One region of the Citrobacter sp. Igbk 17 genome, then DNA from elsewhere that is predicted to be linked to it. Evidence: predicted binding sites of a transcription regulator. Region 1 holds the regulator's gene; each other region holds the start of a gene.
What was found. The regulator Fur, encoded in region 1, represses iron uptake genes when iron is present. The targets are predictions, from matches to a motif close to ATAATAATGAGAACNACTATCAA.
Positions count from the first base shown of each region.

Region 2: the regulator Fur is predicted to act here: its motif matches at 3,709-3,731, upstream of sodA (superoxide dismutase [Mn]).
Region 3: the regulator Fur is predicted to act here: its motif matches at 2,094-2,116, upstream of fepD (Fe(3+)-siderophore ABC transporter permease).
Region 4: the regulator Fur is predicted to act here: its motif matches at 2,622-2,644, upstream of feoA (ferrous iron transporter A).

Region 1 is NZ_JANEWI010000016.1:49,423-55,386, reverse strand. Features, by position in the region: gene tcuB (tricarballylate utilization 4Fe-4S protein TcuB) at 1-374, opposite strand, end outside; gene tcuA (FAD-dependent tricarballylate dehydrogenase TcuA) at 361-1,764, opposite strand; gene tcuR (tricarballylate utilization LysR family transcriptional regulator TcuR) at 1,862-2,788, opposite strand; gene fur (ferric iron uptake transcriptional regulator) at 2,917-3,363, opposite strand; gene NNO08_RS11525 (ryhB-regulated fur leader peptide) at 3,356-3,442, opposite strand; gene fldA (flavodoxin FldA) at 3,653-4,183, opposite strand; gene ybfE (LexA regulated protein) at 4,339-4,626, opposite strand; gene ybfF (esterase) at 4,755-5,528, opposite strand; gene seqA (replication initiation negative regulator SeqA) at 5,725-5,964, shown strand, end outside.
Region 2 is NZ_JANEWI010000011.1:60,369-66,332, reverse strand. Features, by position in the region: gene rhaB (rhamnulokinase) at 1-329, opposite strand, end outside; gene rhaS (HTH-type transcriptional activator RhaS) at 633-1,481, shown strand; gene rhaR (HTH-type transcriptional activator RhaR) at 1,634-2,482, shown strand; gene rhaT (L-rhamnose/proton symporter RhaT) at 2,479-3,513, opposite strand; gene sodA (superoxide dismutase [Mn]) at 3,803-4,423, shown strand; gene kdgT (2-keto-3-deoxygluconate transporter) at 4,707-5,690, shown strand; gene NNO08_RS09005 (dihydrodipicolinate synthase family protein) at 5,732-5,964, opposite strand, start outside.
Region 3 is NZ_JANEWI010000032.1:32,058-38,021, forward strand. Features, by position in the region: gene fepB (Fe2+-enterobactin ABC transporter substrate-binding protein) at 1-720, shown strand, start outside; gene entS (enterobactin transporter EntS) at 782-2,017, opposite strand; gene fepD (Fe(3+)-siderophore ABC transporter permease) at 2,127-3,134, shown strand; gene fepG (iron-enterobactin ABC transporter permease) at 3,131-4,123, shown strand; gene fepC (iron-enterobactin ABC transporter ATP-binding protein) at 4,120-4,923, shown strand; gene entF (enterobactin non-ribosomal peptide synthetase EntF) at 4,957-5,964, opposite strand, start outside.
Region 4 is NZ_JANEWI010000002.1:25,096-31,059, forward strand. Features, by position in the region: gene NNO08_RS01310 (Tex family protein) at 1-2,322, shown strand, start outside; gene feoA (ferrous iron transporter A) at 2,755-2,982, shown strand; gene feoB (Fe(2+) transporter permease subunit FeoB) at 3,001-5,319, shown strand; gene feoC ([Fe-S]-dependent transcriptional repressor FeoC) at 5,331-5,567, shown strand; gene bioH (pimeloyl-ACP methyl ester esterase BioH) at 5,664-5,964, opposite strand, start outside.

The sequences.
Region 1 (5,964 bases):
ATCAGGCCGAAAACCAGCGACAGCGTTACGGTCATGCCTGCCCGGCGATAAAGCGCGCCAAAAGTGGCGGGTTGCGTATAGTGTTGATAGGTTTCCAGCCTTACTTCTGCCATTGCTTTCGGCACATTGATGGCAAATTCATGGGGCGGTGCGTATTGACACGCGTGCAGGCAGGCGCCGCAGTTATGGCACAAATTGGCCAGATAGTTGATATCCGCTTTTCCGAATTCCAGACGCTGAGTCATCGCCGGGAAAACGGCGCAAAAACCCTCGCAATAGCGGCAGGCATTGCAAACTTGCATGACTCGTTCAACTTCTGCTTCTGGCTCGGTAAGCATTTTCGCTTCGATAATTAATCTCTCAAGCTGTTTCATGATATGCCTCCTCACGTGCTGCCAGAGCGGCTTCTTTTCCGGCAATACGACCAAAGGTGGTCCCTATCGACATGCCTACACCTGCGGTGTAGCCTTTTCCCAGCACGTTGCCCGCCATCATCTCTCCGGCTACGAACAGATTGCGACTTGGAAGCCCTGCAAAATGCACCGCGGCGTGTTCATTCACCTTTAACCCCAGGTAGGTGAAGGTGATCCCCGGACGTAAGGCATAGCCATAGTAAGGTGGCGTATCCAGTGGTCGCGCCCAATGTGTTTTTGCCGGTGTCAGATTTTGTGTTGCACAGTTATCCAGTGTGGTGTGGTCAAAGTGCCCTGGCCGGCAGGCGCTGTTGTACTGCATGACAGTATGGGTAAAGCGCTCAGTATCCAGTCCCAACTGACGTGCCAGCTCTGCTAACGTATTGGCCTGTGCACCAGGAAAAACCGGGGGCATGAAGTGACCGATCGCTTTACTGTCGATAATGGAGTAACCAATTTGTCCGGGCTGGTGGGCAACCAGACGTCCCCAGATGGCATAGCGTTTGGGCCAGAAGTCTTCGCCTTCATCATAAAATCGTTCTGCATCGCGGTTCACTACGATGCCCAAAGAGACACAGTCCACGCGGGTGCAAATCCCGCCGTCATATAATGGCGCTCTGGCGTCAATGGCTACGCAGTGTGACTGGGAGGGCTCGCCGATGATGTCCGCCCCGGCATCGATCATAAATTTGAGTAGTACGCCCTGATTAAAGCGCGTGCCGCGAATGAGGAAGTTATCCGCTGGCCATTCACCGCGGGCGTTCTCACCCCATGCTTCTCGCAGCCATTCGCGGTTAGATTCAAACCCGCCAGCAGCAAGTACACAGGTCTTTGCCGGAATGCGTTCTGCACCTGCCAGTGCTGCCACGAACTTGCCATTATGCAGTTCAAGTGCCTGGACTGGTGTGTTATAGCGGATTTGCACCCCCAGTTTTTCTGCGCTGCGATAATAGGCGTTTACGAGTGCTTTTCCTCCGCCCATAAAGAAGGCATTCGTTCGCGCGACATGCAAAGCGCCAGAAAGTGGCGGTTGAAAGTTAACGCCGTGCTGGCGCATCCAGTCGCGGCATTGGGAAGAGGTACGGATCACCAGCCGAGCCAGTGCTTCGTTGGTATTACCTTCCGTTACACGCCAGAGGTCCTGCCAGAATTCCTCTTCGGGATAGCTCTCCACCAGTACATCCTGTGGCGCATCATGCATACAGCGTAAATTACGCGTGTGTTGGGAGTTCCCTCCGCGCCATTCACGCGGGGCCGCCTCAAGCAGCAATACCGAAGCGCCTTGCTCCCTGGCGGTTAAAGCGGCACATAGTGCTGCATTGCCGCCGCCAATCACCAGAACATCAACCATCGCAGACTCCATTACCACTTAACCAATTGTTAAGTTTGTAATTAAAATGTATACGAGTAAGTTGTGGGGACGCTATGACGTGATGCTAAACAGCCCTTTAATTATTGTAAAGGGTAGCACCTGGCCAGCGTCCAGATTCCACCAGTTGATGCATCACTTTGGTGAGTACCACACGGGCAGCGAGGCCTGCTGGGGTGAGTTCATCGTCAGAAAGGCTGACCAAAAAGTTGGGGCGGCTAAGTATGGGATTATGGATGCCGACCACTCTTAATGTCTCTTTATCGAGATGGGAAATTGCCGCGCCAGGCTGAAGTGTTGCACCAATTCCGCTGCGAACGGCGTGCATCAGTAGCGTCAGGCCGTCAATTTCTGTGGCGATCTCAATGTTCAGCGCATGCTCCTGGCTGATAGCATCCAGTCTGCCGCGCAGACCATGTCCTGGGCTTGGCATTATCAATGGAATATTAACCAGTTCGGCAGGGGCGATAGTGTCATCCGCAATACCTGCCAGCAAGTTATGAGTACCAATCAAAAATAACTGTTCCTCAAGAATTGCTCTGGCGCTCCAGCGCAGGATTTTTTCCTTCTGAAAGACCACGGCCAAATCAATTTGACGGGTATTAATCATTCGTTCCAGATTGCCAGAGAGACTTTCCACTACATGCAGGCGGACATCGGCATAGCTTTCCCGCATAGCGTTGATGAAAGGCATCCCGAGAACGGAAGCGGTGCTGGGTGCCATGCCGACGCTGACGTGCCCGGAAAGTCTGGCTTCCCGTGCCGCAAGGATGGCATCGTCTGCGTGGCGTAATGCCAGTTGTGCCTGAGAGTAAAAGGCCAGTCCAGCGCTGGTGGGCGTCACGCCACGAGAAGTCCGTTGCAGCAGACGTATGGCGAGTTCGTTTTCCAGGCGGGTCATTTGCTGACTGAGCGCCGAAACACCGATATTGAGGTCGAGCGCTGCGCTACCCATGCTGCCGGTTTCTACAATGCGCACAAAATAGCGTAACTGGCGAAGTTCCATTTCGACTCTCCGATGAAGGCAATTGATTTTTACATTAAAGCAACACAGGAGCGGTGGGAAGGGGAAAGGGGCAGGTAACGCCCATAAAAAAAGCCAACCGTAAGGTTGGCTTTTCAGAAAGCATCACATTATTTGGCGTCGTGCGCATGATCATCTTCGCGGCAATCGCCTTCAGCGCAGTGACCGTAAAGATAGAGGCTATGGTTAGTTAAACGAATACCATGTTTAGCCGCAATCTCACGTTGACGCGCTTCGATGGAGTCATCGCTGAATTCGACCACTTTGCCGCAGTCAAGGCAAATCAGGTGATCGTGATGATGTTGCTGGGTCAGTTCGAAGACGGATTTACCACCTTCAAAATTATGGCGGGTCACGATACCGGCATCATCAAATTGGTTCAGCACGCGATATACTGTCGCCAGACCAATTTCTTCACCCATGTCGATCAGGCGTTTGTATAAGTCTTCCGCACTGACGTGATGGTTATCCGGTTCCTGAAGAACTTCCAGAATCTTTAAACGAGGAAGCGTTACTTTCAGGCCAGCCTTCTTTAATGCGGTATTGTTGTCAGTCATGCGGAATCTGTCCTGTAGCTAAACGGTTCACTTCATTAACAGAAGTGACAGAAATTGCACTTGAGATAATGCGTATCATTATAGAACTGCCATGCCTAAATGAAAACTGCAAGTCTCTGGCAAATATTGTTAATCAAAACGTGGTATCACCAACAAACACACTGTGCAATACCCGATTGGCATCCAGCCATTGTACAGGGTCAGGCGAAAAAGTTACAAATTTGTAGCAATTATTTTGATTGGTTTTATCTATTGATGCGGCGCAGATGAATATCTACGCCGCACGAAATCAGGCATTGATGATTTCGTCGAGGTGCAGCTCTTCAGCGATCTGCTTAACCCATTTTTCTACGCGCTCAGCGGTCAGTTCCGGCTGGCGATCTTCATCGATAGCCAGACCCACAAAGTGGTCGTCATCTGCCAGGCCTTTGGACGCTTCAAAATGGTAACCCGCCGTTGGCCAGTGGCCGACGATGGTAGCGCCGCGCGGCTCGATGATGTCGCGGATGGTGCCTAACGCATCACAGAAATATTCTGCGTAATCTTCCTGGTCGCCACAGCCGAACAATGCCACCAGTTTACCGTTAAAATCAATGTCTTCCAGAGTAGGGAAGAAGTCATCCCAGTCGCACTGCGCTTCACCGTAGTACCAGGTTGGGATGCCGAGCAGCAGAATGTCATACCCTTCCAGGTCTTCTTTGCTGCTTTTTGCAATGTCATGTACATCGGCAACGTCTTTACCAAGCTGTTTTTGAATCATTTTTGCGATATTTTCGGTATTACCGGTGTCGCTGCCGAAAAAGATGCCAGTGATTGCCATGAGTAAAATAACCTCTTGAAACTTATTGAAATGGTGGTGGCGCATTGCCCACGGATAAGGGCAATCATAGCAGAACAGTCCGGCATGCGGAAACAGCAAACACGCGGGACTGCACTCTGTGCTACACGATTTATGATTTAGAGCAGAAATTCAGACTATGCCTGACCGCGCAATGCGGTGAGTTGGTTCATCAGCATCTCTTCGATGAGTTCACTGCGACTCATGTTGCGCGCTTCCGCCAACTCATTTAGAGCGTCAACGGCATCCGCGTTCAATTTCAGTTCGACACGCTTGAGTCCACGAACTTTGTCGCGTTTAAGCTGATTACGTTTATTAATACGTAACTGTTCATCACGCGAAAGCGGATTGGTTTTGGGTCGTCCCGGGCGACGCTCCTGCGCGAACAGATCTAATGTCGTACGGTCCGTTTGTTCTTTGGCCATGATCTTGGTGACTTCGGGGAAACAATCAGCCAGGCGTCTGCCCGGATGGATAGCGCGCCATAATACATCAGCAGGGGAGGCGCGCCAACGCCCACGCACGTAATCGCGCGCGGACGCTGAGTTTTTAATCAGTTAACCTTCTCACTCAGATAACGACGGATAGCGCGCAGCACCGCATCGGGTTTTTCCGCATGTACCCAATGGCCTGCGCCGGCAATAACGTGGGCGCGGGCCTGCGGAAACTGGGCCAGTAATTGCTCGCGATACGCTTGTGTCACATAAGGTGAATTACCGCCGGGGATAAACAACGCCGGATGTTCCCAGGCGGGTATGGTTTCCCATCCTACGATATGGGGATACTGATCCCACAACACCGGGACGTTAAAGCGCCACTCGCCGTCAACAAAGGATTTCAGCAGAAACTGGATCACGCCTTCTTCTTGCAAATGCTGACGCATGACGCTCGCGGCCTGCTGGCGAGAGGAAGCCTGGGCATCTGTTACCGCGTTAATGGCGGCAAAAATCTCATCGTGGCGGCGTACGTGATAGTCAACCGGTGCAATATCGATGGCGACCAGTTGATCGATGCGTTCCGGTGCCAGTGCGGTCAGTGCCATGACGGCTTTGCCCCCCATGGAGTGCCCAATAAAGGTCGCTTTTTCGATGTGTTGCTCATCGAGGGTATCCAACAGATCCTGCGCCATTGCAGGATAATTCATCTCCGGTGAGCGGGGAGAGAGGCCATGATTTCGCATATCGACCTGGATGATATCGTGATCAACGACCAGGGAGCGTGCCAGTATGCCCAGATTATCCAGACTGCCAAACAGACCGTGAACCAGGACGATGGGAGAATTATTGTGCGGGTTTTGCGCAGATTGCGCTCGGATATTCAATTTCATGGCAAAGTTCTTTTTTTCACACTCACGGGTTAGGGTATCATGTTGACCATTCTGCCACATGGCTGCAACAACTACGGTTACTCCGAGTTTTGCTGGTCACCAGGCTCGACGCTATCCGCTGTTAGGATTTGCCTTTACACTACAGTGTGTAAAGTCCTGACAACTTGTATTCAGCCAAACATTGCACTGGATTAAGATGAAAACGATTGAAGTTGATGATGAACTCTATAGCTATATTGCCAGCCACACCAAGCATATTGGCGAGAGCGCATCCGACATTTTACGGCGTATGTTGAAGTTTTCCGCCGCATCACAGCCTGTCACTCCGGTAGTAAAAGAAGTCCGCGCCGTGCAACCTGTCGTGGAAGCCAAGCCGGTCAACCCCGCGAAAGACAAAGTGCGCGCCATGCGTGAACTGCTGCTTTCCGATGAATAT
Region 2 (5,964 bases), on a different contig from region 1:
ATGCCGTTGGTGCGGCTATCGCGATAAGAGACTGGCAATCCGACACGCTGACCGTTTTTATCGATCAGGACATAATCCACGCCCCAGGTATCAATGCCGATGCTGTCGATCCGAATGCCTTGATCGCAGACTTTCTGCAGACCGAGGCGAATGTCGTTTTCCAGGCTGTCGATGTCCCAGGTGTCAAAACCGTCTGTTTTTTGCAGGCAGTTAACAAAGCGGTGGATTTCACGCAGTGTCAGGGTACGGTGTTCACTGTCGTAACGCGCCAACATTACGCGTCCACTGGATGCACCGAGATCAACAGCGACACAATGGCGAAGAGTCATAGCGAGGTCCTTCTGAGTTTCATTGCACTCAGTCTAAGAACCCGTGAAATGGCGTACCTTCTTGTTAATGACAACGACAATAGGCGGCTGGCAGCATGGCAAAGGTGAACGTGATAGCGTTCACAGTTTCTACTAATAGGGATGGTTTCTTCTGATGTGAGCCCTTTCGCAATTCCCGATCTTTCCCGCTATTTCTTGAAGAATTGACCGTGTTTACGCACTTTGGCGTCAAAAATTTAAGGTGAGGGTGATAACCCTTAATTACTATTCAGCCATGTTCATTTGATCGGGGTGGATGTCATCATGACCGTATTGCATTGCGTGGATTTTTTTCCGACAGGTAAAGCGCCCGTGGCGATTGAACCCCGGCTTCCTCAGCCTGCTTTTCCAGAGCATCATCATGATTTTCATGAAATTGTAGTGGTTGAGCATGGTACGGGAATTCATGTATTCAATGGACAGCCTTATACCATTAGCGGGGGAACGGTGTGTTTTGTCCGCGATCATGACAGACACTTATATGAACATACTGACAACCTGTGTCTGACCAATATTCTGTATCGTTCCCCGGATGCGTTTCAGTTTTTGGCCGGGCTGAATCAGTTGTTACCCCAGGAGCTGAATGGGCAATATCCATCGCACTGGCGGGTGAATCAGAGCGTGCTGCAGCAGGTTCGGCATCTGGTGGGACAAATGGAAAATCTTGGTGAGGCAATGGATACCCCAACGGCGGCAAATCGTGAGATCTTGTTCATGCAGTTGTTGGTACTGTTGCGTAAAAGTAGCCTGATGGAAGCGGCAACAGATAATGATGCGCGACTGAACCAACTACTGGCATGGCTGGAGGATAATTTTGCCGACGAAGTGTGCTGGGAAGCCGTAGCCGAGCAGTTTTCGCTCTCTTTACGTACTTTGCACCGTCAGCTTAAACAACAGACCGGGCTGACGCCACAGCGCTATCTCAACCGCCTACGGCTTATCAAAGCCCGCCATTTGCTACGTCACAGTGATGACAGCGTGACGGACATCGCTTATCGCTGCGGGTTTGGTGACAGTAACCATTTTTCGACGCTGTTTCGCCGGGAGTTTAACTGGTCGCCGCGCGATATCCGACAGGGACGCGATGTCATTACTGGAAGCAGCCTCCAGTAACGCGAAAGCTATCAACGTTTTTTTCCGTCCGTTTGCTGATAATCATACCCTTTTATGCCGGATGGCGGCTGTGCCTTATCCGGCCTACGTGGATGCCTTGTAGACCGGATAAGCGTAGCGCACCTGGCAAGCGTTCAGGTTGAGGTGATGTGATGATGAATCATCTGGTCCTTCTGAAATCAGACTTTTTTGCGAATGACCAACAGGCCGTCGCGGTGGCCGATCGTTACCCGCAGGATGTGTTTGCCGAACATACTCATGAGTTTTGCGAGCTGGTGATGGTGTGGCGCGGCAATGGCCTGCATGTTCTCAACGATCGCCCGTACCGGATAACCCGTGGCGATCTGTTTTATATCCGTGCCGAAGACAAACACTCCTACACCTCAGTTAACGATCTCGTCCTGCAAAATATCATTTACTGCCCGGAACGGCTGACGCTGAATGTCGGCTGGGAAAGCGCGATCCCAGGATTTAACGGCTCGCCGCGACAGCCCCACTGGCGGCTTGGCAGCGCTGGTATGTCCCAGGCCCGGCAGATAATTAGTCAGCTTGAACACGAGAGTAATCAGCGTGACCCGCTGGCTTTTGAAATGGCTGAATTGCTGTTTGGGCAACTGGTGACTCATTTCAAACGGCATCGCTATGCCACGGATACGCTGCCAGCGACATCAAGTGAAACGTTGTTGGATAAGTTGATTACCGCGTTGGCCGGGAGTCATGAACATGCCTTTGCGCTGGATAAATTCTGCGAGCAGGAACAGTGCAGTGAGCGAGTTTTGCGTCAGCAGTTTCGCAGCCAGACCGGAATGACCATCAACCAGTATCTCCGCCAGGTGCGGGTTTGCCATGCTCAGTATCTGCTCAAGCACAGCAGACTGATGATCGGTGAAATTTCTATGCGCTGCGGCTTTGAAGACAGTAATTACTTTTCGGTGGTATTCACGCGAGAAACCGGGATGACGCCGAGCCAGTGGCGTCATCTCAGCAGCCCGAATGATTAACTGGCCATTCCCAGACCGACAATATTTGCCGCGAGAATAATGACCACGCAGCCGAGGCTCAGTACGCTGACCGGACGGCGGCCCGCGTTTTTCCACTCTTTCAGCACCAGACCAACAATACCACCGCACAGGACATAGAAGCTCATGTGCAGCATCCAGCTGACATAATCATACTGCGCCGGAATGCGAGCGTGGCCCCAGGCGTAGAAGAAGAATTGTAGATACCACATCAGACCACCGAGCGCGGACAGCAGCACGTTGGTGATGATCAGCGGTTTGGCTAACGAGAAGTCGGCTTTTATCGAAAGATCTTTCACTTTTGCCAGACGAATAAAACAGAAGCCCAGGTTGACTAAAGCACCGCCGCCCATGATGACGACATAGCTTGGCAGCGCGACGTACAGCGGATCGACGCCCAGCGCGGCAGCAGCATCGTGCATGGGTTTCGCCGCGTTCATCGCAAAGGACATCCCGGCAGAGAAAATGCCGCACATTACCGCCAGTACCAGCCCCTTCTTCAGGTTGAACTCTTCTGCTTTGATGCCCATTTTACGTTCTTTCAACTGCCCTGCGCGGGTCACAATGCCCACGCCGATCAGCGCGACCAATACGCCCAGTAGCGTCATGCGTCCGCCATTGGTGTTGATCAGCACATCAAAGTTACCGTTGATGATAGGGGTCATCAGCGTGCCGACAATCAGGGTAATACCAATCGCAATACCAATCCCCATCGACATGCCGAGATAGCGCATGGTCAGGCCATAGTTGATATTACCGATCCCCCACATCGCGCCAAACAGGAATACCGGTGCCAGCGTGGAGAGGCTAAAAGAGCTGAAGTAGGCCCAGAAATTGGGAAGCAACATGGCGCTGATGGTCCATGGCAGGATAAGCCAGGAGACGATCCCGCCAACCGACCACATTGTTTCCCATGACCAATGTTTAACTTGTTTGAACGGGGCATAGAAACAGGCTGCGCTGGCTGCACCTATCAAATGCCAAAAAATACCCATCGTAATCGCGTTACTCATGACTGAATCCTCGTTATTTTTTATCGTCGGTCATAACCCCTCCGACACAACGAGTTTAAAAATTACGCAGATGATTAACCTTTTGACGATTGCCGCCTTTGTCCTCTTGTTGGCAATCATCACGTTAACTGGGTGATTTGGCTCACATCTTCAGTAATGGTGATGAATAATTAAGACCCTGTAAAAAGTACGGCATTGATAATCATTTTCAATATCATTTAATTAACTATAATGACCCAACTGCTTACGCGGCGTTAACACTGGCCGCCCGACAATACTGGAGATGATTATGAGTTATACACTGCCATCCCTGCCGTACGCTTATGATGCCCTTGAACCGCACTTCGATAAGCAGACGATGGAAATCCACCATACCAAACACCACCAGGCTTACGTAAACAACGCTAATGCTGCGCTGGAAAGCCTGCCTGAATTCGCGAGCCTGTCTGCTGAAGAGCTGATTACCAAACTGGATCAGCTGCCTGCGGATAAGAAAACCGTTCTGCGTAACAACGCTGGCGGTCACGCTAACCACAGCCTGTTCTGGAAAGGCCTGAAAACCGGTACCACGCTGCAGGGCGACCTGAAAGCGGCTATCGAACGTGACTTCGGTTCCGTTGACAACTTCAAAGCTGAATTTGAAAAAGCAGCAGCCACTCGTTTCGGTTCCGGCTGGGCGTGGCTGGTTCTGAAAGGTGACAAACTGGCTGTTGTTTCCACCGCTAACCAGGATTCCCCGCTGATGGGTGAAGCTATCTCTGGTGCTTCCGGCTTCCCAATTGTGGGCCTGGACGTCTGGGAACACGCTTACTACCTGAAATTCCAGAACCGTCGCCCGGACTACATCAAAGAGTTCTGGAACGTAGTGAACTGGGACGAAGCCGCAGCGCGTTTTGCCGCAAAAAAATAAGTTTAATGATGCCTGAAACCTGAGAACGTTATGCTGATCAGGTCGGGATCTGATGACGTGATACAGCCCCTGCAAGCGATGCCTGTGGGGGCTTTTTTGTGATCAAAATCAACATAGGAACATTGATCCATTTAAATTGAAACAAGGTTTTATTATGCGAGTGGGATCACTTTTATAGTTTCTCTGAATGTCTATCTTCTTTTCATCAAGACGGGCGCATCTCAAAAGCAAGATGCAGTCGCCCATAAAAATTGCCCCATTTTTATGTCTACAGGTGATGGAAATGCAGATCAAACGTACGATAGAGAAAATCCCAGGCGGTATGATGTTAGTACCACTTTTTCTGGGCGCGTTATGTCACACCTTTTCACCCGGTGCCGGGAAATACTTCGGCTCATTTACCAACGGTATGATCACCGGTACGGTGCCGATTCTGGCCGTCTGGTTCTTTTGCATGGGGGCGTCGATTAAGCTGAGCGCTACCGGAACCGTACTGCGTAAATCCGGCACGTTAGTGATAACCAAGATCCTGGTCGCATGGGTGGTAGCGGCAATTGCATCGCGCATTCTTCCTGAACATGGCGTGGAAGTGGGGTTCTTCGCCGGGTTGTCCACGCTGGCGCTGGTGGCTGCAATGGATATGACTAACGGCGGGCTGTATGCCTCGATCATGCAGCAATACGGCACCAAAGAAGAGGCTGGGGCGTTTGTCCTGATGTCGCTGGAGTCAGGTCCGTTGATGACCATGGTCATTCTGGGAACCGCCGGGATTGCGTCGTTTGAACCGCATGTATTTGTGGGGGCGGTATTGCCGTTCCTGATTGGTTTTGCGCTGGGTAATCTGGATCCTGAGCTGCGGGAATTCTTCAGTAAAGCCGTGCAGACGCTGATCCCTTTCTTTGCCTTCGCATTGGGTAACACTATTGATTTGAGCGTCATTGCGCAGACTGGCGTTCTGGGTATTCTGTTGGGCGTAGCGGTCATTATCATTACCGGCATTCCGTTGATTATTGCCGATAAACTGATTGGTGGTGGGGATGGTACTGCGGGGATTGCGGCGTCCAGTTCTGCTGGTGCGGCCGTTGCCACACCGGTGCTGATTGCTGAAATGGTTCCGGCGTTCAAACCGATGGCACCAGCGGCCACCTCCCTGGTGGCGACCTCAGTGATTGTAACCTCGATCCTCGTACCGATTATCACATCCATCTGGTCGAAAAGAGCCAAAGCCAGAGCGGCGGAAATTGATCTTCGCGGTACCGTGAAGTAAGCCTCTTTTGCCGGATGGTCTGCACCATCCGGCTTAATGCGTTAACCTTTGACGACGAACACCTCATCAATAGTCCGACACTCACTCTCGTTCAACTCTCCACCCGCGTTTCGTGATACTCCGGTGCAATAGCCAAACTTCCGTGACACAACGGTCTTGATGGTAGTGACAAAATCCTCGCCGATGGCGTAGATGGACATGTAGGTGCCAATCTTATCCTGAATCTCACGCAGCACCGCCAGATCGCCCTGCTTAAACGCCTCGCGTGCGCTGA
Region 3 (5,964 bases), on a different contig from region 1:
GGTGACGCTCAGGGCTTTTTACGCCAGTGGAGCGACGTCGCCAAAGCACGCAAACTGAGCCGCCTGTATATTGGCGAGCCGAGCGCCGAAGCCGTTGCAGCACAAATGCCGGACCTGATTCTGGTCAGCGCCACCGGGGGAGACTCCGCGCTTGCGCTGTACGATCAACTGTCCACCATAGCCCCTACGCTTATCATTAATTACGACGACAAAAGCTGGCAGTCACTGCTGACACAATTAGGTGAAATCACCGGGCAGGAGCAACAGGCAGCGGCGCGTATTGCTGAGTTTGATAAGCAACTGCTCGCGGTAAAGCAACGTATCACCCTGCCGCCACAGCCGGTCAGCGCGCTGGTGTATACCGCAGCCGCGCACAGCGCCAACCTGTGGACGCCGGAGTCCGCGCAAGGCAAGCTGATGGAACAGCTCGGTTTCACGCTGGCACCGCTACCTGCCGGACTACATACCAGCCAGAGCCAGGGTAAACGTCACGACATTATCCAGCTTGGTGGTGAGAATCTGGCGGCCGGCCTGAACGGTGAAGCGCTGTTCCTGTTTGCAGGCGACAGCAAAGATGCCGAGGCGATTTACGCTAACCCACTGCTGGCACATCTGCCTGCCGTGCAAAACAAACGCGTTTATGCGCTGGGGACGGAAACCTTCCGTCTGGATTACTACAGCGCGACGCTACTGCTGCAACGCCTGTCAGCGCTCTTTTAATGGCTATCGCCGGATGCAGCTAACGCCTAATCCGGCTTACAAACCGTAGCGCACAACGCTATCAGGCATTCACAGGTATCTGTCGGAAACGACGAAGCTCGCTTAACAACAGCAGCAGCAACAGACCGACAATCACCAACCCAAACCCACTGACGCTTGCCGAGGCCGCAGGCGTCATCATCGCCCCCAGCCCCCCTAACAGCGCCGCGCCAATCGCATCACCGGTTACGTTCTGCGCAGTCCACAAACCGTTAATTCGCCCGAGCATCGCTTCCGGCGTCTGCGTCTGTAACAAGGTGTACTGCAACAAAGAACTGACCGCACTCAGCCAGCCAAACAGCGCCAGACAAACAACGCCCAGCTCCCAGACCGGCATCAGGCCGAACAGGCCGATAGCCAGGAAAGAGGCCACAGTTGATGCCAGCATAATCAGACCAGGACGCACGCTGTGTGCCAGTTGCCCGCTGGTTAAAGCACCGATGGCCGCGCCCAGGGGAATAGCCGCATACAGTAACCCAATCTGAGCGCTCGACATCTGCCAGTTAATCGCCAGTGCCGGGTACAGCACGCGCACAGCGCTCGCCATGGTCAACAGACCACCGAGCAGCGCAATGCCGCCAATCAGCGGGCTGGCGAACAGAAAACGGAACGCCGCCACCAGCGATGTCAACGGATGTTCACGCGGTTGTGGCGGAGGTGGTAACGCGGGAAGGCTCAGCAATGGCAGCAAGGTAATGAATGTACCCGCCGCCGCCAGGCCGTAGTTCCAGACCACGCCCCCGGTCGCCAGCAGCACCCCACCAAGCATTGGCGAAATCACCGATCCCAGACGCACCGTCAGCATGGTAATCGCCCCGGCTTGCATCAGATTTTCACGCCCGACCAGCGCAGGTGTCGCCGCCAGCAGTGCGGTGACACCCAGCGAGGCAAAAAAGCCATCCCATAAACCCAGAACATAGATAGCCAGCAACGACGGTTCGGGCAGCAGCGCGTTCAGGCACAGGCCAATAAAACCGATACCACAGGTTCCGCGGGCCAGCAGGATCACCTTTTTGCGCTCATAGCGATCGGCCAGTACGCCACCCACCATCAGACCAATAAACATGGCGCTCCCGGTCAGCGTAACCGACAAACCCACCTGCCAGGTCGACTGGGTCATCATCTGGATCTGTACCGGGACCGCAACCCCCAATAGCCCCAGAGAGACAATGGAAATAAAACGGGCGAGGAAAACAGCGCGAAATGCAGGATGGGTCTTTAACAGGCTGAGATTAAGCAGCCAGGATTGTCGATTCATTACAGAGCCTTACCAGGTACTTTTTCAATATCCATTCAATGGCTGCACATGCTAACATATCCAAATAAGATCGATAACGATAATTACTATCATTATCAGGGAAGTTGATATGTCATGCTCTGTTTCCGCGACACGCGCCTTCGCCGTGCCCGGACTATTGTTACTCCTTGTTCTCACCACGGCATTAAGTCTGGTTATTGGCGCAAAGTCGCTGCCCGCCTCCGTGGTATTTGATGCACTCACCGGCAGTTGTCAAAGCGCCGATTGCACCATCGTGCTGGACGCGCGACTCCCGCGTACGCTGGCAGGGCTCCTCGCAGGGGGGGCGCTGGGCCTGGCGGGTGCGCTGATGCAAACGCTCACCCGCAACCCGCTGGCCGATCCGGGTATTCTTGGCGTCAATTCCGGGGCCAGCTTCGCGATTGTTTTAGGCGCGTCGCTGTTTGGCTTTTCCTCCCCGCAAGAACAACTGGTAATGGCTTTTTCCGGGGCTCTCGCAGCCTCACTGATTGTGGCTTTTACCGGTAGTCAGGGCGGCGGACAGCTCAGCCCGGTACGCCTGACATTGGCCGGTGTTGCGCTGGGTGCTGTTCTGGAAGGATTATCCACTGGCATCGCCCTGCTCAACCCGGATGTCTACGACCAGTTGCGTTTCTGGCAAGCCGGTTCACTGGATATCCGCAGCCTGCAGACGCTGAAAGTCGTGCTGATCCCGGTCCTGATTGCCGGCGCTGTCGCGCTGTTTCTTAGCCGTGCTCTGAATAGCCTCAGTCTGGGAAGCGACACCGCAACGGCGCTGGGCAGCAAAGTTGCGCGTACCCAGTTTATCGGCCTGTTGGTGATTACCGTACTGTGCGGAAGTGCGACCGCCATCGTCGGCCCTATCGCCTTTATCGGCCTGATGATGCCGCATATGGCACGCTGGCTGGTGGGCGCAGATCATCGCTGGTCGCTGCCCGTCACTCTGCTGGCCACCCCTTCTCTGCTGCTGATTGCCGATATCATCGGTCGTCTGATTGTGCCCGGCGAACTGCGCGTCTCGGTCGTCAGCGCGTTTATCGGTGCGCCGGTTCTCATCTTCCTGGTACGCCGCAAACAGCGCGGAGGTGGCGCATGATGCATCTCTCCCGTCGCCTGATTATCAGTTGTCTGCTGCTGGTCGTCGGCTGCCTGGCCGTTGGATTGTGGAGCCTGCGCAGCGGTGCCGTTATGCTCGAGACCCAGCAAATTATTGCCGCCCTGCTCGGCGATGCACCGCGTAGCATTACGCTGGTGGTGACCGAGTGGCGATTACCACGCGTGTTGATGGCGCTGCTGATTGGCGCGGCGCTGGGCGTTAGCGGCGCGATATTCCAGTCATTGATGCGCAACCCGCTGGGTAGCCCGGACGTGATGGGTTTCAATACCGGTGCCTGGAGCGGCGTACTGGTCGCAATGGTGCTGTTTGGTCAGCATCTTACCGCTATCGCGCTGGCGGCCATGCTCGGCGGGGTCCTGACTTCGCTGGTGGTCTGGGCGCTGGCCTGGCGCAACGGCATCGACACCTTCCGACTGATCATCATCGGGATCGGCATTCGCGCTATGCTGGTGGCCTTCAACACCTGGCTGCTGCTGAAGGCATCCTTAGAAACCGCGCTGACCGCCGGGCTGTGGAACGCCGGATCGCTCAACGGTCTGACCTGGGCGAAGACCTGGCCTTCAGCGCCGCTGATTATCGTGATGTTGGGGTGCGCCGCGCTGTTGGTACGTCGCCTGCGTTTACTGGAAATGGGTGATGACAGCGCCTGTGCGCTTGGTGTCAGCGTTGAACGCTCACGTCTGATGATGATGCTGGTCGCAGTGGTGTTGACCGCTGCGGCTACCGCGCTGGCAGGCCCTATCTCATTTATTGCCCTGGTTGCCCCACATATCGCGCGTCGGCTTAGCGGCACGGCTCGTTGGGGATTAACGCAGTCGGCGCTGTGCGGTGCCCTGTTACTGCTGATGGCCGATTTATGCGCTCAGCAGCTCTTTATGCCTTATCAGCTTCCGGTTGGCGTTGTCACCGTAAGCCTCGGCGGTATTTACCTTATCGTCTTGTTAATTCAGGAGTCCCGCAAAAAATGACCGAATCAGTAGCCCGTTTGCGTGGCGACCAGTTAACGCTGGGTTATGGCAAATTTACCGTGGCGGAAAACCTTAATGTCGCGATCCCCGATGGTCACTTCACTGCCATTATTGGACCCAACGGTTGTGGAAAGTCCACGCTGCTGCGTACATTGAGTCGTCTGATGACGCCCGCGCACGGCAACGTCTGGCTCGATGGTGAACATATTCAACATTACCCCAGCAAAGAGGTCGCACGCAGAATTGGTCTGCTGGCGCAAAATGCCACCACGCCAGGCGATATTACCGTGCAGGAGCTGGTTGCTCGTGGGCGTTACCCACATCAACCTTTATTTACCCGCTGGCGTAAAGAAGATGAAATCGCGGTAACCCACGCGATGCAGGCCACGGGGATCACGCATCTGGCGGCGCAAAGTGTGGATACCCTCTCCGGCGGTCAACGCCAACGCGCGTGGATAGCGATGGTGCTGGCACAAGAAACGTCGATTATGCTGCTCGACGAACCGACCACCTGGCTGGATATCAGCCATCAGATTGATCTGCTGGAGCTGCTGAGTGAGCTAAACCGGGAGAAAGGTTACACGCTGGCCGCTGTTCTGCACGATCTGAATCAGGCATGTCGCTATGCCACTCATCTGATTGCACTTCGTGATGGAAAGATCGTTGCCGAGGGTGCGCCGAAAGAGATTGTCACAGCAGAGCTCATTGAAAAAATCTATGGGCTGCGGTGTATGATTATCGACGATCCGGTTGCCGGAACGCCGTTAGTGGTCCCGCTAGGACGTACAGCAAACAGGTAAATCGCGCCACCTCCGCAGAGGTGGCGAGTCCATTTATTGGATACCTTTGAGCACGTCACGCATGACTGGCCCAATCTTCTCGAAAGCCATCGGCGTAATGATATCGACGTGCGCGCAATCCTGGCGATAAACATCCAGACTGGAAATCCACGGCGACCAACTGCGTTCCGGGCTGACTCCCGGCGGTAACGTGCGTTCAGCAACAAACAGCGTCGCGTGTCCCGCAAAAGGTACGCTATGTGCCGTACTCAGCAGTCGAACCGCATCGGCGTAGTTACCTTCGATAGCGCTAAACAATGCGTCGGACGCATTACCCTGTTGAGCCATCAGAAACGCCTCCCGCTCACGATCAATTTCCGCCAACACTTCCGGGTCGAGTCCATTGGCCTCTTTTTCCGACCAATTTTGCGTTTCCGGCGGCCAGGTATCCAGCAGGCCAAGAAACGCGACCGTTTCTCCGCGCGCGTGTAATCGGGCAGCAATGCCCTGCGCCAGCGTACCGCCCAACGAGTACCCAATCAGATAATAAGGTCCATGAGGTTGCTGGCGAAGTAACGTTGCCAGGTGCTGTTCGCACACCGCATCCAGGTTTTCTGCTGTCTGCATCGGGCCATCCGGTCGCGGCGACTGGATACCCATAATCGACCACTGTGGGGGAAGGTAGCGCGACAACACGCTAAACTGCCAGGCGAAACCCGATGCCGGATGGAAGCAGAACAGCACAGGCCCATCGCTCTCACGCAGCGGCAGCAACGTTTCAAATCCCAGCCGTTGCGACTGCTCGTCATCATTGCTATCCAGCAATGCGCTGAGCTGTTCGACGGTCGAGGCCACCATAATCTGCCCAGGCGTTACCTGGCGCGCAAAAATGCGACTCAATTGTGCCGCCAGCTTCATCGCCAGCAGAGAATGCCCGCCAAGCGCAAAGAAATCCGCTTCAACATCATTGACCTCACAACCCAGCAAGGCCGTGAACGCCTGAGCAATCGTGGTTTCAGTCCCGGCTCGCGGTGCCCGCCCTTTCTGGCGTGACGTCAGTTG
Region 4 (5,964 bases), on a different contig from region 1:
TCTTTCTGCCGCATTATCGCAGGTGAAATTCAGGCTCGTGCAGAACAGGTAGAAGCTGCCGTTCGCCTGCTTGACGAAGGGAACACCGTGCCGTTTATCGCACGTTATCGTAAGGAAATCACCGGCGGTCTGGATGATACGCAACTGCGTAATCTGGAGACCCGTCTGGGGTATCTGCGTGAACTGGAAGACCGCCGTCAGGCGATCCTGAAATCTATCGGCGAGCAAGGCAAACTGACCGACGACCTGGCAAACGCTATCAACGGCACGTTAAGTAAGACCGAACTCGAAGACCTTTATCTGCCGTACAAACCTAAACGCCGCACCCGTGGGCAAATCGCCATTGAGGCCGGACTGGAGCCGCTGGCAGACCTGTTGTGGAACGCGCCGTCTCACGACCCGGAAACAGAAGCGGCCAAATACCTCAACGCCGACAACGGTGTGGCGGATACCAAAGCGGCCCTTGACGGTGCACGTTACATCCTGATGGAACGCTTCGCTGAAGATGCCGCACTGCTGGCGAAAGTGCGTGACTACCTGTGGAAAAACGCGCATCTGGTTTCCACCGTGGTAAGCGGTAAAGAAGAGGAAGGCGCGAAATTCCGCGACTACTTCGATCACCACGAACCGATTTCTACCGTGCCGTCTCACCGTGCGCTGGCTATGTTCCGCGGCCGTAACGAAGGCATCTTACAGCTGTCTCTAAATGCCGATCCGCAGTTCGATGAGCCACCGAAAGAGAGCCACGGCGAGCAAATCATTCAGGATCACCTTGGCCTGCGACTGAACAACGCACCGGCAGACAGCTGGCGTAAAGGCGTTGTCAGCTGGACATGGCGCATTAAGGTGCTGATGCACCTCGAAACCGAACTGATGGGCACTGTGCGCGAACGCGCGGAAGATGAAGCAATCAACGTCTTTGCCCGTAACCTGCACGACCTGCTGATGGCGGCCCCGGCCGGACTGCGCGCCACAATGGGTCTCGATCCGGGCCTGCGTACCGGTGTAAAAGTGGCTGTTGTTGACGGTACCGGCAAGCTGGTCGCCACCGACACTATTTATCCACATACCGGTCAGGCTGCCAAAGCCGCCGTTGCCGTTGCAGCGTTATGTGAGAAGTACAACGTAGAGCTGGTAGCCATTGGTAACGGTACGGCGTCGCGCGAAACCGAACGTTTCTTCCTCGACGTACAGAAGCAATTCCCGCAAGTGACCGCACAGAAAGTGATTGTCAGTGAAGCCGGGGCATCGGTTTACTCTGCCTCTGAACTGGCGGCGCTGGAGTTCCCGGACCTCGATGTGTCGCTGCGTGGCGCAGTATCTATTGCTCGCCGTCTGCAGGACCCGTTGGCTGAACTGGTGAAAATCGACCCGAAATCTATCGGTGTGGGCCAGTATCAGCACGACGTTAGCCAGACCCAGCTTGCCCGTAAGCTGGATGCGGTGGTGGAAGACTGCGTAAATGCCGTCGGCGTTGATCTGAACACCGCCTCCGTCCCCCTGCTGACCCGCGTTGCCGGCCTGACCCGCATGATGGCGCAAAACATCGTCGCCTGGCGTGATGAGAACGGCCAGTTCCAGAACCGTCAGCAGTTGCTAAAAGTCAGTCGTCTGGGGCCAAAAGCCTTTGAACAGTGCGCGGGCTTCCTGCGTATCAACCACGGCGACAACCCGCTGGACGCTTCCACGGTTCACCCGGAAGCCTACCCGATAGTGGAACGCATTCTGGCCGCCACCGAGCAATCGCTGCGTGACCTGATGGGCAACAGCGACGCGCTGCGTCATCTCAAAGCGTCCGACTTCACCGACGAACGCTTCGGGGTGCCGACCGTCACCGACATCATCAAAGAGCTGGAAAAGCCGGGCCGCGATCCGCGTCCTGAGTTTAAAACCGCGCAGTTTGCCGATGGCGTAGAAACCATGAACGATCTGCTGCCGGGAATGATTCTGGAAGGCGCAGTCACCAACGTCACCAACTTCGGCGCGTTTGTTGATATCGGCGTTCATCAGGATGGTCTGGTGCATATCTCTTCACTGTCGAATAAGTTCGTCGAAGATCCACACACCGTGGTGAAAGCGGGCGACATTGTGAAGGTGAAAGTGCTGGAAGTTGACCTGCAGCGTAAGCGTATCGCGCTGACCATGCGTCTGGACGAGCAGCCGGGCGAAACCAATGCGCGTCGCGGCGGTGGGAATAACGAACGCACTCAGGGCAATCGCCCGGCACCAAAAGCGGCGAAACCGCGTGGTCGTGAGGCACAGCCTGCGGGCAACAGCGCGATGATGGATGCGCTGGCGGCGGCAATGGGTAAAAAGCGCTAAGTTTAAACCATGTGCCGGATGGCGGCGTAAACGCCCTGTCCGGCCGGGTTGGCCCAATTAATGTGTATGTCGGATAAGGCGCTGAAACATCACCATCCGGCATATTTAATCTATTTCCCGCTTTTTCTTACAATATATTTATCACTTCATTAACAGATGAAACCTTAATTAAACATTAAGAATGTCAATAATTACGGCCCCAAATAATCTATTCCAAACCAGAATAAATGTTGAGGCATATCAAAATTGGCGCAAATTATTATCTAATTCCACATTCCGTCACACTTATTCTATTGATGATAGAAACCATTCTCATTATCATTGTTCTGTTGATTATTTACTCTTTCCTTACGTTGGCTAATCATCTGGTCTCATGCCGCCCTGTCGCCCCATGAGGTAATCATCCAGTTAGCGAGATATAAGTAGGTCCCTATGCAATTCACTCCTGACAGTGCGTGGAAAATTACCGGTTTTGCTCGTGAAATCAGCCCGGCTTATCGACAGAAACTGTTATCCCTCGGCATGCTGCCCGGGTCGTCCTTCAATGTGGTTCGCGTCGCCCCGCTCGGCGATCCTATCCATATTGAAACGCGTCGTGTAAGTCTGGTATTGCGTAAGAAGGATCTGGCGTTATTAGAAGTGGAAGCGGTTTCCTGTTAATACAGTGAGTCTATAAAAATGAAAAAACTAACCATTGGTTTAATTGGTAATCCTAATTCCGGCAAGACAACTTTATTCAACCAGCTCACCGGCGCGCGCCAGCGTGTGGGTAACTGGGCTGGTGTGACCGTCGAGCGTAAAGAAGGTCATTTCGCGACCACTGACCATCAGGTCACGCTGGTCGATTTACCCGGCACCTATTCTCTGACGACGATCTCATCTCAAACCTCTCTCGATGAGCAAATTGCCTGTCACTACATTTTAAGCGGTGATGCGGATCTGTTGATCAACGTGGTCGATGCTTCAAACCTTGAACGCAACCTCTACCTGACGTTGCAACTGCTTGAGCTGGGTATTCCCTGCATCGTCGCACTGAACATGCTGGATATTGCTGAGAAACAGCAAATCCGTATCGATATCGACGCCCTCTCCGCTCGTCTTGGCTGCCCGGTGGTTCCGCTGGTTTCCACCCGCGCCCGGGGCATTGAAGCACTGAAGCTGGCGATCGATCGCTACAAAGAAAACGACACCGTCGAGCTGGTCCATTATGCCCAGCCACTGCTGCAAGAAGCTGATACCCTCGCCGATGCGATGGCTAAAGATATGCCGCTTAAACAGCGCCGCTGGCTGGGCCTGCAGATGCTGGAAGGCGATATCTACAGCCGTGCTTACGCCGGTGATGCCGCGCAAAATCTGGATGCTGCCGTTGCACGTCTGAGCGAAACAATGGACGACCCGGCGCTGCATATTGCCGATGCGCGTTACCAGTGCATTGCCGCTATCTGCGATACCGTCAGTAATACCCTGACGGCAGAGCCGAGCCGTTTCACCACCGCGGTAGATAAAATTATCCTCAACCGCTTCCTCGGTCTGCCGATTTTCCTGTTCGTGATGTACCTGATGTTCCTGCTCGCCATCAACATTGGCGGCGCGCTGCAACCGTTGTTTGATGTTGGCTCCGTAGCGCTCTTTATCCATGGTATTCAGTGGATTGGCTATACGCTACATTTCCCGGATTGGCTAACCATCTTCCTGGCCCAGGGCCTTGGCGGCGGGATTAACACCGTCCTGCCGCTGGTACCGCAAATCGGCATGATGTACCTGTTCCTCTCCTTCCTTGAAGACTCAGGTTACATGGCACGCGCCGCGTTTGTGATGGACCGACTAATGCAGGCGCTGGGACTGCCGGGCAAATCGTTCGTCCCGCTGATCGTCGGCTTTGGCTGTAACGTACCATCAGTGATGGGCGCACGTACGCTGGACGCCCCGCGTGAGCGTCTGATGACCATCATGATGGCACCGTTTATGTCCTGTGGCGCACGTCTGGCGATTTTCGCTGTCTTTGCCGCCGCGTTCTTTGGTCAGAACGGCGCGTTGGCGGTCTTCTCGCTGTACGTACTGGGTATCATCATGGCGGTGTTGACCGGCCTGATGCTCAAACACACCATCATGCGTGGCGAAGCTACACCGTTCGTGATGGAGCTTCCGGTGTACCACGTGCCGCACATTAAGAGTCTGATCATTCAAACCTGGCAACGTCTGAAAGGCTTCGTTCTGCGTGCAGGTAAAGTCATCATCATCGTCAGTATTTTCCTCAGCGCCTTTAACAGCTTCTCACTGAGCGGAAAAATCGTCGACAACATTAACGACTCCGCGTTGGCCTCCGTCAGCCGCGTTATTACGCCGGTGTTCAAACCGATCGGCGTACATGAAGATAACTGGCAGGCAACCGTCGGTCTGTTCACCGGCGCGATGGCAAAAGAAGTGGTTGTTGGGACACTTAACACGCTCTATACCGCGGAAAATATTCAGGAAGAAGAGTTCAATCCGGCAGATTTCCACCTCGGTGACGAGCTGCTCGGTGCGGTGGATGAAACCTGGCAAAGCCTGAAAGACACCTTCAGCCTGAGCGTGCTGGCCAACCCTATCGAAGCCAGTAAAGGTGACGGTGAGATGGCTACCGGCGCAATGGGCGTGATGGGCGAGAAATTCGGCAGCGCTGCTGCGGCATACAGCTACCTGATTTTCGTGCTGCTGTATGTACCGTGCATTTCAGTGATGGGCGCCATCGCACGTGAGTCCAGCCGCGGCTGGATGAGCTTCTCGATTCTGTGGGGTTTGAACATCGCCTACTCTCTGTCGACGCTGTTTTATCAGACGGTCAGCTACAAAGAGCACCCGACCTACAGCCTGGTGTGCATTTTAGCCGTCATCCTGTTTAACATCGTGTTGCTGGGTCTGCTACGTCGCGCTCGCAGCCACGTGGACCTCGCGCTGCTGGCGACCAACAGGACGGCAAATTCCTGCTGTTCAAGCACCACTGGCGATTGCCACTAAGGTTATCGACGATGGCATCGCTTATTCAGGTTCGTGATTTACTGGCTCTGCGGGGGCGCATGGAGGCGAAGCAAATTAGCCACACGCTGCATACCCCGCAGCCCATGATTGACGCCATGCTGAATCAGTTAGAAAAGATGGGCAAAGCGGTGCGGATTCAGGAGGATGCCGAGGGGTGTCTGTCCGGAAGCTGCAAAAGCTGCCCGGAAGGTAAAGCCTGCCTGCGCGAGTGGTGGGCTTTGCGCTAATCAGCTGCTCTTTGCCGGATAGCGCTACGCTTATCCGGCCTACAAATGATGCAAACGTCCAGGCCGGATAAAGCGTTTACGCTGATATCCGTTACTTTAGAAACAATTCAGTTTCTGTTTTAACGCCACCAGCGCGGCGCAAAACTCTGTAGGATGTGAGATAAACGGCGCATGCGCGGCTTTGGCAAACACTAAAGATTCGCTCAGTGGCCACTGCGCATCAAGCATCGGGACAACCTTGCGCGGAACCAAACCATCAAGATAACCGTACATCCGCAGGAAAGGCATATCCACAGAGCATAACGGCTCACACAGATCGACCGTTTTCAGGATCTCCAGTCCGCCATTAAGCACCGCGACGTCTGGCATGGGTAAAGCCAGCACCGTTTTCTTCAGC